2 regions of the Streptomyces sp. NPDC060035 genome follow, and region 2 is predicted to be linked to the other one. Evidence: riboswitches for the same ligand, from Rfam matches in the RefSeq annotation. Region 2 holds a riboswitch; the other holds the start of a gene.
The links. Region 2 has a riboswitch for glycine ahead of gcvP (aminomethyl-transferring glycine dehydrogenase). Riboswitches for the same ligand answer to the same signal wherever they lie in the genome.
Positions count from the first base shown of each region.

Region 1: it holds a riboswitch for glycine, as region 2 does, so the genes downstream of both, gcvT (glycine cleavage system aminomethyltransferase GcvT) here and gcvP (aminomethyl-transferring glycine dehydrogenase) in region 2, are expected to answer to the same signal.

Region 1 is NZ_JBHWVO010000011.1:147,488-153,377, reverse strand. Features, by position in the region: gene ACFWBQ_RS19540 (enhanced serine sensitivity protein SseB) at 105-872, opposite strand; gene ACFWBQ_RS19535 (AAA family ATPase) at 1,015-1,689, opposite strand; glycine riboswitch at 1,878-1,975, shown strand; gene gcvT (glycine cleavage system aminomethyltransferase GcvT) at 2,132-3,253, shown strand; gene gcvH (glycine cleavage system protein GcvH) at 3,344-3,721, shown strand; gene glyA (serine hydroxymethyltransferase) at 3,740-4,999, shown strand; gene ACFWBQ_RS19515 (L-serine ammonia-lyase) at 5,155-5,890, shown strand, end outside.
Region 2 is NZ_JBHWVO010000013.1:8,101-13,990, forward strand. Features, by position in the region: gene ACFWBQ_RS21105 (MerR family transcriptional regulator) at 1-559, shown strand, start outside; gene ACFWBQ_RS21110 (DNA polymerase IV) at 635-2,089, shown strand; gene ACFWBQ_RS21115 (PRC-barrel domain-containing protein) at 2,011-2,382, opposite strand; glycine riboswitch at 2,515-2,610, shown strand; gene gcvP (aminomethyl-transferring glycine dehydrogenase) at 2,802-5,687, shown strand; gene ACFWBQ_RS21125 (DUF5999 family protein) at 5,758-5,890, opposite strand, start outside.

The DNA.
Region 1 (5,890 bases), on a different contig from region 2:
CGCGGTGCTGTTGTGTCACTCCCGGGCACACGGGCGCGACTTCGTCATCAAACCAGCTTATGCGTCGCCCCTGACACCGGCTTGACGCCACGGGTGAAGCCGGCTCAGTACCCCTCGCGCCGGTAGAACGGCCTTACCTTCTCCAGCATCCAGTCACCCACGGGGTCCTGGGCCACGTCGAGCAGGACCAGATTGACCGGCCACGGCAGCTGGACCCGGCCCAGCGCACGGCCCAGCGCATCCATCGGGGCGCTCTGTCCCGCGCCGTCCCAGGTGGCGAACTCGACGCCGACGAAGAGAACGGGGTCGCCGCCTTCGATGCTGGCCAGCGCCCTGCGCGCGGTGCTCACGACGCCGATGTCCTGGAATTCGCCGGCGACCGCGGTGAGGAAGTCGACGGGATCCTCCTTCCAGTCCGGCTCGTAGAGCCGCACCCGCCCGCCGGAGGGCCCGTCCAGCGGGGTACGCCCGGCCCGGCAGAGCTCGGCGACGGCGGGCGGCGGCAACGGCACGCCGACAGCCCCGCCGGGATTGACGGCGATACCCAATTGAGGGGGCAGCCCGCGGGCGAATTCACGGGCGGGCGCGACGGTGAAGGAGAAATGGGGGCCGACGCAATGCAGGAACTGGGCCTCGGAGCTGAACACCGGGACGTACGCGACGCCGTCGATGTCGACTGTCGGCAGGTCGAGGTCGGGGCTCTCGGGCCCGCCGCCGTTCGGCAGGGGCACCCAGACGCGGCTGCGGCCGAGCACCTCGACCAGCCGGCCGCCGGCCCCGGGCACGCCGAGTGAAGCGCTGAGCACTTCCTCGAGCTCGTTGGCCGGCCATCCGTGCTGCGGATGAACGGGGGCCTGGGCCGGAATGTCCACGGTGTCTGTGTCCCTCTCTCGCCATGCTGTGCGCCAGAAACCTTAGTCCGAGCCGCGCCCGGACGGCAGTGACACGGGCAACGGCGCAGGCCGGGGCCGCCCTACCGTCCAGATTCCGGACGGCCGGACGGAGATCACCGGTCTATGCGTTTGCGAACGAAATCCGGTCGATCGCCGCGGCGGCTTCCCTGTCGAGCAGCACCGCGGACGCGCACCCCGGCGGCAGCAGCCCGCTCTCCGTGTCGCGCAGCAGCCGTCCGACCGCGCGACGGTGCCGGGCGAAGGCGTATCCGGAGACGCCACGTCCACGCTCCCGCTGGCCCGCCCTGGCCACATGAGGGGTGACGTCGAGCAGGACGAGGTGCAGCGTGCTGCGCCGGCGCCCGGCCTCCCGGGCCAGCCAGCGCCGCACCCAGGCCTGCGTACCGCAGTCGTGCACGACGACGGATCCGCCCGAGCGCAGCGCCCGCCACAGCCCGAGGTAGTGCGCGACGCGGACAAGGGGGCGGTAGAGGGCGTACGGAAGTAAGGCGGGCAGGGAGCCCGCCCAACGGTCCCTGGCGTCCTGGGAGTCGATGGCGTGCTCCTGCACCGCGCGCCGGATCAGCGTCGACTTCCCGCTGCCGGGCAGCCCGGAGACCACCACCACATCCCCCGCCACGAAGTCCAGACTGCGCGGACCACGCCCGCCCCTGCCCCGCAGATCACGCACCACCGGAGCGTGCGTGCCCAGGAGCTCCCGGGCGGGTGCGCCCGGCTGCGCGGGCATCGCACCGCGCGCTGCCCCTGCGGTCGTCGCGTACCGCTGCAACGTCATCGCCCTCCCCCTGCCGAGTCACCCACGCCTGGCCTGCCCAAGAAGTGTAAAGAAAAGGTAATGCGGCACAACCGGTTCCGGTCGCACGTGTCGGCACCGGCGCGGCCATGGGTGCCCGCGCGGATCCGGACACCCCACTCTGGCGCAATGCGTGCGATGATGACCCCGCCAACTGCATACCGGCCGTTTGAATCCGCGCGGGAGAGTCCCGGTCACTGTGTGCGCCGGGCGCCGAAGGAGCAAGTTCCTCCCTTGAATCTCTCAGGCCCCGTACCGCGTGGATGAGGCAGATCTGAAAAGCGGGCCGCTCACGCGGCTCCACCCAAGGTGCAAGCCGACCCTGTAGGGGCTGACCCTTTCAGGGGCTCTCGGCGAACCTCTCAGGTTCCGATGACAGATGGGGAGGGATCGTCCTCTGTCGTCATGCCCTGGAGCCATGTCCATGAGCACTGCCCCCGCCCCCCGTCTCACCGCCCTCGATGCCCTGCATCGTTCCCTGGGCGCGACCATGACCGACTTCGCCGGCTGGGACATGCCCCTGCGGTACGCCAGTGAGCGCGACGAGCACAACGCCGTGCGCACCCGGGCCGGGCTCTTCGACCTGTCGCACATGGGCGAGATCACCGTCACCGGACCGCAGGCCGCGGCCTTCCTGAGCTTCGCGCTCGTGGGCAACATCGCCACCGTCGGCGTGGGCCGGGCCCGCTACACGATGATCGTCGCCGAGGACGGCGGGATCCTGGACGACCTGATCGTCTACCGCCTGGGCGAGACCGAGTACATGGTCGTCGCCAACGCGGGCAACGCCCAGCTCGTGCTCGACACGCTCGCCGGGCGCGCCGGGGGCTTCGACACCGAGGTACGGGACGACCGCGACGCGTACGCCCTGCTCGCTGTCCAGGGCCCCGAGTCCCCCGCCATCCTGAAGTCGGTCACGGACGCCGACCTGGACGGGCTGAAGTACTACGCGGGCCTGCCCGGCACGGTCGCCGGCGTTCCCGCACTCATCGCCCGTACCGGCTACACCGGCGAGGACGGCTTCGAGCTCTTCGTCGCCCCCGGGCACGCCGAGCAGCTGTGGAAGGCGCTCACCGAGGCGGGCGCCCCGCACGGCCTGATCCCGTGCGGCCTCTCCTGCCGCGACACACTGCGCCTCGAGGCGGGCATGCCGCTGTACGGACACGAGCTGACCACAGCGCTGACCCCGTTCGACGCGGGACTCGGCCGCGTCGTGAAGTTCGAGAAGGAGGGCGACTTCGTCGGCCGCGAGGCGCTGCTGGCCGCCGCCGAGCGCGCCGAGTCCGCCCCGCCCCGCAAGCTCGTCGGCCTGGTGGCCGAGGGCCGCCGGGTGCCGCGCGCCGGTTTTGAGGTGGTCGCCGAAGGCAAGGTCATCGGCGAGGTCACGTCCGGTGCGCCGTCGCCGACACTGGGCAAGCCGATCGCCATGGCGTACGTGGACGCGGCGTACGCCGCGCCCGGCACCGAGGCCGTCGGCGTGGACATCCGGGGCACGCACGAGGCGTACGAGGTCGTCGCACTGCCCTTCTACAAGCGTCAGAAGTGACATCGGCCCTTCCGCACGTGATGCAGTCCCGTCTCACACCGTAAGACCACCGTTCATCAGCACTCCCTCGCGTACAGGAGAATTCAGGTCATGAGCAACCCCCAGCAGCTGCGGTACAGCAAGGAGCACGAGTGGCTGTCGGCCCTCGAGGACGGTGTGGCCACGGTCGGTATCACCGAGTTCGCGGCCAACGCGCTCGGCGACGTCGTCTACGCCCAGCTCCCGGAGGTCGGTGACACGGTGACCGCGGGCGAGACCTGCGGTGAGCTGGAGTCGACCAAGTCGGTCAGCGACCTGTACTCGCCCGTGACCGGCGAGGTCACCGCGGCCAACCAGGACGTCGTGGACGACCCGGCGCTGGTGAACTCCGCCCCCTTCGAGGGCGGCTGGCTGTTCAAGGTGCGCGTCGCGGAGGAGCCGAAGGACCTGCTCTCCGCCGACGAGTACACCGAGTTCTCCGGCAACTGAGACCCAAGGGACCACCTGATGTCGCTTCTCAACTCCTCCCTCCACGAGCTGGACCCGGACGTCGCCGCCGCTGTCGACGCCGAGCTCCACCGTCAGCAGTCCACCCTCGAGATGATCGCCTCGGAGAACTTCGCTCCGGTCGCGGTCATGGAGGCGCAGGGCTCCGTCCTCACCAACAAGTACGCCGAGGGCTACCCGGGCCGCCGCTACTACGGCGGCTGCGAGCACGTCGACGTGGTCGAGCAGATCGCGATCGACCGCATCAAGGCGCTCTTCGGCGCCGAGGCCGCGAACGTCCAGCCGCATTCCGGTGCGCAGGCGAACGCCGCCGCGATGTTCGCGCTGCTGAAGCCGGGCGACACGATCATGGGCCTGAACCTGGCCCACGGCGGTCACCTGACCCACGGCATGAAGATCAACTTCTCCGGCAAGCTCTACAACGTGGTCCCGTACCACGTCGACGACACCGGAATCGTGGACATGGCCGAGGTCGAGCGCCTGGCCAAGGAGTCCAAGCCGAAGCTGATCGTGGCCGGCTGGTCCGCGTACCCCCGTCAGCTCGACTTCGCCGCGTTCCGCCGCATCGCGGACGAGGTCGGCGCGTACCTGATGGTCGACATGGCCCACTTCGCGGGCCTGGTGGCCGCGGGTCTGCACCCCAACCCGGTGCCGCACGCCCATGTCGTCACGACCACCACGCACAAGACCCTCGGCGGTCCGCGCGGCGGCGTCATCCTGTCGACGCAGGAGCTCGCCAAGAAGATCAACTCTGCGGTCTTCCCCGGTCAGCAGGGCGGCCCGCTGGAGCACGTGATCGCGGCCAAGGCGGTCTCGTTCAAGATCGCGGCGGGCGAGGAGTTCAAGGAGCGCCAGCAGCGCACCCTGGACGGCGCCCGCATCCTCGCCGAGCGTCTGGTGCAGCCGGACGTCACCGAGGTCGGCGTCTCGGTCCTGACCGGCGGCACGGACGTGCACCTGGTCCTCGTGGACCTTCGCAACTCCGAGCTGGACGGCCAGCAGGCCGAGGACCGCCTCCACGAAGTCGGCATCACGGTCAACCGGAACGCCATCCCGAACGACCCGCGCCCCCCGATGGTCACCTCGGGTCTGCGGATCGGTACGCCGGCGCTGGCAACCCGCGGTTTCCAGGACGAGGACTTCACCGAGGTCGCGGAGATCATCGCCTCGGCGCTGAAGCCGGTCTTCGACGCGGACGACCTGAAGGCCCGCGTGATCGCGCTGGCCGAGAAGTTCCCGCTGTACCCCGGCCTCAAGTAGGCCACCCGCAATTTGCATGTCGGGTGGGGGCACCGCGCACACTGAACAGTGTGCGCGGTGCCCCCACCCTTGTCCCCCGCGCTCTTCGGGCCCACCGGCCCGGCCCGCACCACCCGGCAGACAACGGCGTCTACCAACCCCTTAGGAGTCCTCCCGTGGCCATCTCGGTCTTCGACCTCTTCTCGGTCGGCATCGGCCCGTCCAGCTCCCACACGGTCGGCCCGATGCGCGCGGCCCGCATGTTCGCCCGCCGCCTCAAGAACGAGGGCCTGCTGGCCCACACCGCGTCGATACGGGCGGAGCTGTACGGCTCGCTCGGCGCGACCGGCCACGGCCACGGCACCCCCAAGGCCGTCCTGCTCGGCCTGGAGGGCGAGTCCCCCCGTACCGTCGACGTCGAGGGCGCCGACAGCCGGGTCGAGGAGATCCGCTCCACGGGGCGTATCAGCCTCCTCGGCATGCACGAGATCCCCTTCGACACCGACGAGCAGCTGGTCCTGCACCGCCGCAAGGCGCTGCCGTACCACGCCAACGGGATGACGATCTTCGCGTACGACCACGAGGGCGCCCCGCTCCTGGAGAAGACGTACTACTCGGTCGGCGGCGGCTTCGTCGTCGACGAGGACGCGGTGGCCGGGGAGAACCCGATCGTCCCGGACGACACCGTCCTCAAGCACCCCTTCCGCACCGGTGACGAGCTGCTGCGGCTCGCCCGCGAGACGGGCCTGTCCATCTCCTCGCTCATGCTGGAGAACGAGAAGGCCTGGCGCACCGAGGACGAGATCCGCACCGGCCTCCTGGAGATCTGGCGCGTCATGCAGGCCTGCGTCTCACGCGGCATGTCCCGCGAGGGCATCCTGCCCGGCGGTCTGAAGGTCCGCCGCCGCGCCG
Region 2 (5,890 bases):
AGCCGACCACACCATCAGGCAGCCGGTTCAGCCGGCGGCGGTGGCAGCGGACGGTGCGGTAGTGGCAGGTGAGATCGGCTACCGGGGGCCCACGGCGTGCGCGGCGGCCGGGATCACCTACCGCCAGCTCGACTACTGGGCGCGCACAGGGCTGGTGGAGCCGAGCGTGCGTCCGGCGTACGGGTCGGGGACGCAGCGTCTCTACAGTTTCCGGGACGTGGTTCTCCTCAAGATCGTGAAGCGGTTCCTCGACACAGGAGTCGCACTGCAGAACATCCGCACCACGGTCCAGCACCTGAGGGCCCGCGGATTCACGGATCTTGAACGCATGACCCTGATGAGCGACGGGGCGACGGTCTACGAGTGCTCCTCGCCCGACGAGGTCGTGGATCTGCTCCAGGGGGGCCAGGGTGTGTTCGGTATCGCTGTGGGCGTCGTCTGGCGCGATGTGGATGCGACTCTGTCCCAGCTCCACGGCGAGCGGGTCGACACGGGCGAGACGCTGATCGGCAACAATCCCGCGGACGAACTGGCCCGGCGGCGTAACCGCGCGGGCTGAGCCACCCGGCCTGCCCCGCGCCGCACGGGCGCCGGGCAGGCCGGTTGTCAGTGGCATAGGGCAGCATCGGTTGATGTGAGAGCCGCTCCCACCATCCTGCATCTGGACATGGATGCCTTCTACGCCTCTGCCGAGCAGGCGGCGAAACCCAGCCTGCGCGGCAAACCCGTGGTGGTGGGCGGGCTGGGGATGCGCGGGGTCGTGGCCACCGCGTCGTACGAGGCCCGGCGCTTCGGTGTGCATTCGGCGATGCCCATGGGACAGGCGAGACGGCTGGCACCCAACGCGGCCTATCTGGTGCCGCGCTTCGCCCTCTACCGGACGGTGAGCGACCAGGTGATGGAGCTCCTCGGGCGGCTGTCCCCGCTCGTCGAGCCGCTCAGCCTGGACGAGGCCTTCGTCGACCTGGAGGCCGGTGGGGTCGCGGATGACTCGGTATCGGCCCGCGTGATCGGTGAGCAGCTGCGTACGGTCATCAAAGGCGTCACCGGACTCAGCGGTTCCGTCGGTCTGGCCGGTTCCAAGATGCTGGCCAAGATCGCCTCGGAGGAAGCGAAGCCGGACGGTCTCCTGCTCATCGAACCGGGTACCGAGCGTGAGCTGCTCGCTCCCATGTCCGTGCGGATTCTGCCGGGCGTCGGGCCCGCCACCGGGGACCATCTGCGGCGCGCCGGGATGACGGTGGTCCAGGACCTGGCCGAGGCGGGGGAGGCCGAGCTGGTCCGTCTGCTGGGCAATGCGCACGGCGTCGCGCTGTACCGCATGGCCCTCGGACACGACGACCGGCCCGTCGTCGCGGAACGGGATGCGAAGTCCGTGTCGGTCGAGGACACCTTCGACGTGGACCTGCACGACCGGGTCCGGGTCAGGACGGAGGTGGAGCGGCTGGCAGGACGGTGCGTGGAGCGCCTGCGGAACGCGGGAAGGTCGGGGCGGACCGTCGTGCTCAAGGTGCGCCGCTACGACTTCTCCACGCTCACCCGCTCCGAGACCCTGCGCGGCCCCACCGACGACCCCACGGTCGTCAGGGAAGCCGCAGCGCGGCTGCTGGAGGCCGTCGATACCACCGGGGGCGTACGGCTCCTGGGAGTAGGCGTCACGGGGCTCGCGGACTTCACCCAGGAGGACCTCTTCGCGCAGGCCGCCGACGCACTGCAGGCGGTGGCGGGCGAGTCGGAGAGCGGGGCCGCCGACATCCCCGACGAGCCGGTCACGCCGCAGGACGCGGCCGAGGAGAGGGCGGACCGGCTTGCCGGCCGGCGGTGGCCCGCCGGCCACGATGTACGGCACGACGTCCACGGCCACGGCTGGGTGCAGGGCAGCGGCGTCGGCCGTGTCACGGTCCGGTTCGAGGAGCCCGGGGAGCGGCCGGGCCGGGTGCGCACCTTCCGCGTCGACGATCCGCAGCTGCAGCCGGCCGACCCGCTTCCCCTCGTGCGAAACCCTGTGGACTATTCCTCGTGGCCGGCCAGCCTGCCGAAGTTCCTGTCCGGCCCCGTCCCGCCCGGCGCGGCGGAGTCCAGCCCGTAGTGACGGTAGAGCTGCAGCTCCTGCTCCGGGGAGAGATGCCGGCCGACACCGAAATCGGGGGCGTCCTTGATCAGGGCGCGGTCGAAGGGGACCACCAGCGTGCCGTCGACGAATTCGCTCGGTTCCAGCGGGACGAACGCGTCCCGGGTGAAGAGTCCGGTGCGAACGGCGGCCCACTCGGGTACACCGGTGGCGTCGTCGAGATAGACCTCGTCCACCGTTCCGATCTTGGAGCCTTGGCGGTCGAAGGCCTTGCGGCCGATCAGGCTGCGCGGATCGATGTCGGTCTGCACGGTGCCTCCCACAGGTCGCACTGCATCAGGGTGGTCGCAACTGCTCCACAGGCACTACGAAAGGCCAGATCCGGGGCTTCGGCCACTCGAGACGGCCGGTGCCGGCCCGCTGGTAGTCTGGAACCTGGCTGCTGACCCTGTGCGGGAGAGTCCTCCGGAGAATTCCGGTGGCGCCGAAGGAGCAACTCCTCCCCGGAATCTCTCAGGCCCCCGTACCGCACGGACGAGGTCACTCTGGAAAGCAGGGCGGGATTCGTACGGCATGTGCCGTGGCGGGCCCCTTCCTCACCGACGGTGAAAGCCGGTCTGCCTCTGGGCATGCCGGTGAAGCTCTCAGGTCGAGATGACAGATGGGGAGGCCGTTCGGGCAGCCACGCCGTGGTGCCCCTCGCAGGTCGTGAGACCAGGAGGCCTCCATCATGACCCCCCGTCGCACTCCGCTCTCCCAGCTGGAGCAGGGCATTCCCTTCGAGCAGCGCCACATCGGGCCCGATGCCGAGGCCCAGGCCAAGATGCTCGCCCAGGTCGGCTACGGCTCCCTCGACGAGCTCACCGACGCTGCCGTGCCCGACGTGATCAAGAGCGCCGAGGCGCTGGATCTCCCGGCGGCCCGTACCGAGGCCGAGGTCCTGGCCGAGCTGCGACGCCTCGCCGACCGCAACCAGGTGCTCGCACCGATGATCGGGCTCGGCTACTACGGCACGTTCACCCCGCCGGTGATCCTGCGCAACGTCATGGAGAACCCTGCCTGGTACACGGCGTACACGCCCTACCAGCCGGAGATCTCCCAGGGGCGGCTCGAGGCCCTGCTGAACTTCCAGACGATGGTCGCCGACCTGACCGGTCTGCCCACCTCCGGTGCTTCTCTCCTCGACGAGGGCACGGCAGCTGCCGAGGCCATGGCGCTGGCTCGGCGCGTCGGCAAGGTCAAGAACGGCGTCTTCCTGGTCGACGCCGACACCCTTCCGCAGACCGTCGCCGTGATCCGGACCCGCGCCGAGCCGACCGGCGTCGAGGTGGTCGTCACCGACCTCACCGAGGGAATTCCGGCTGAAGTCGCCGAGCGTGGCGTCTTCGGTGTCCTGCTGCAGTACCCGGGCGCCTCCGGAGCGGTACGTGACATCAAGCCCGTCATCGACCGCGCCCACGAACTCGGTGCGATCGTCACCGTCGCAGCCGACCTGCTGGCCCTGACTCTGCTCACCCCGCCCGGCGAGCTGGGCGCGGACGTGGCCGTCGGAACCACGCAGCGTTTCGGCGTCCCGATGGGCTTCGGCGGGCCGCACGCCGGCTTCATGGCCGTCCGCGAGAAGTTCGCGCGCAGTCTGCCCGGCCGTCTCGTGGGCGTCTCCGTCGACGCGGACGGAAACAAGGCGTACCGCCTCGCACTCCAGACCCGCGAGCAGCACATCCGGCGGGAGAAGGCCACCAGCAACATCTGCACCGCGCAGGTACTGCTCGCCGTCATGGCAGGGATGTACGCCGTCTACCACGGCCCCGAGGGGCTGCGCACGATCGCGTGGCGCACCCACAGGTACGCCACGATCCTGGCCGACGGTCTGCGGTCCGCCGGCATCGATGTGGTGCACAGCGCCTACTTCGACACGATCACCGTGAGCGTCCCCGGCGCGGCGGCCGGTGTGGTCGCCGGAGCCCGTGAGCGCGGAGTGAACCTGCGGCTCGTCGACGCCGACCGGATCTCCGTCGCCTGTGACGAGACCACCACCCGTACGCAGATCGCGGCTGTCTGGGCCGCCTTCGGAGCAGGCGGCGACATCGAGGCCCTCGACGCCGACGCCGACGACGCGCTGCCCGAGAACCTGATGCGCACCGATACCTTCCTCACCCACCCGGTCTTCCACCAGCACCGTTCCGAGACGGCGATGCTGCGCTACCTGCGCAAGCTCGCCGACCGTGACTACGCGCTGGACCGGGGCATGATCCCGCTCGGCTCCTGCACCATGAAGCTCAACGCCACCGCCGAGATGGAATCGATCACCTGGCCCGAATTCGGCGCGCTGCACCCCTTCGCGCCGGCGGAGCAGGCACAGGGCTTCCTCACCCTCATCCGTGAGCTGGAGGAGCGCCTCGCCGAGGTCACCGGCTACGACGCCGTCTCCATCCAGCCCAACGCGGGCTCCCAGGGTGAATTCGCCGGTCTGCTGGCCGTGCGGGCCTACCACCGGGCCAACGGGGACGAGGGGCGCACCGTCTGCCTCATCCCGTCCTCCGCGCACGGCACCAACGCCGCGAGCGCCGTGATGGCGGGCATGAAGGTCGTCGTGGTGAAGACCGCCGACGACGGCGAGGTCGACATCGAGGACCTCCGCGCCAAGATCGAGAAGCACCGCGACGAACTCGCCGTCCTCATGATCACCTACCCGTCCACGCACGGTGTCTTCGAGGAGCACGTCGCCGCCATCTGCGGCGAGGTGCACGACGCGGGCGGCCAGGTGTACGTCGACGGTGCCAACCTCAACGCGCTGGTCGGCCTTGCCAAGCCGGGCAAGTTCGGCGGCGACGTCTCGCACCTGAACCTGCACAAGACCTTCTGCATCCCGCACGGCGGCGGTGGCCCGGGCGTCGGCCCGGTCGGCGTACGTGCGCACCTGGCGCCGTACCTTCCGAACCACCCGCTCCAGCCCGCCGCGGGCCCGGAGACCGGCGTCGGCCCGATCTCGGCGGCCCCGTGGGGCTCGGCCGGAATTCTGCCCATCTCCTGGGCGTACGTACGCCTGATGGGCGGCGAGGGACTGAAGCGTGCGACGCAGGTCGCCGTACTCGCGGCCAACTACATCGCCAAGCGCCTGGAACCGCACTTCCCGATCCTGTACAACGGCCCGGCCGGGCTTGTCGCACACGAGTGCATCGTGGATCTGCGCCCGATCTCCAAGGCGACCGGGGTCAGCATCGACGACGTCGCCAAGCGGCTGATCGACTACGGCTTCCACTCGCCCACGATGTCGTTCCCGGTGGCCGGGACGCTGATGATCGAGCCCACCGAGAGCGAGGACCTCGCGGAGCTCGACCGGTTCTGCGACACGATGATCGCCATTCGCGGCGAGATCGAGAAGGTCGCATCCGGTACGTGGGGCGCGGAGGACAACCCGCTGAGCAACGCCCCGCACACGGCGGCTGCGCTCGGTGGCGAGTGGACGCACGCCTACAGCCGTGAAGAGGCTGTCTTCCCGGCCGGTGTCACGCCTTCGGACAAGTACTGGCCGCCGGTGCGCCGGATCGACGGTGCGTTCGGCGACCGCAATCTGGTCTGCTCCTGCCCGCCGCTGGACGAGTACGACCAGTAAGCACGCGGACACTCGTCGGGGCCGGTGCGGAGACTTCTCCGGGCCGGCCCCCGTGTTTCTCCGGCCGCGGTCAGGCGGCTTTCATCACCCGGCCGGTCTTCAGCGGCCGGTGCGGGGCAATGATCTGCCCGTCCGGGAGCAGCTCACCGGTGTCCTCGAAGAGCAGGACGCCGTTGCACAGCAGGCTCCAGCCCTGTTCCGGG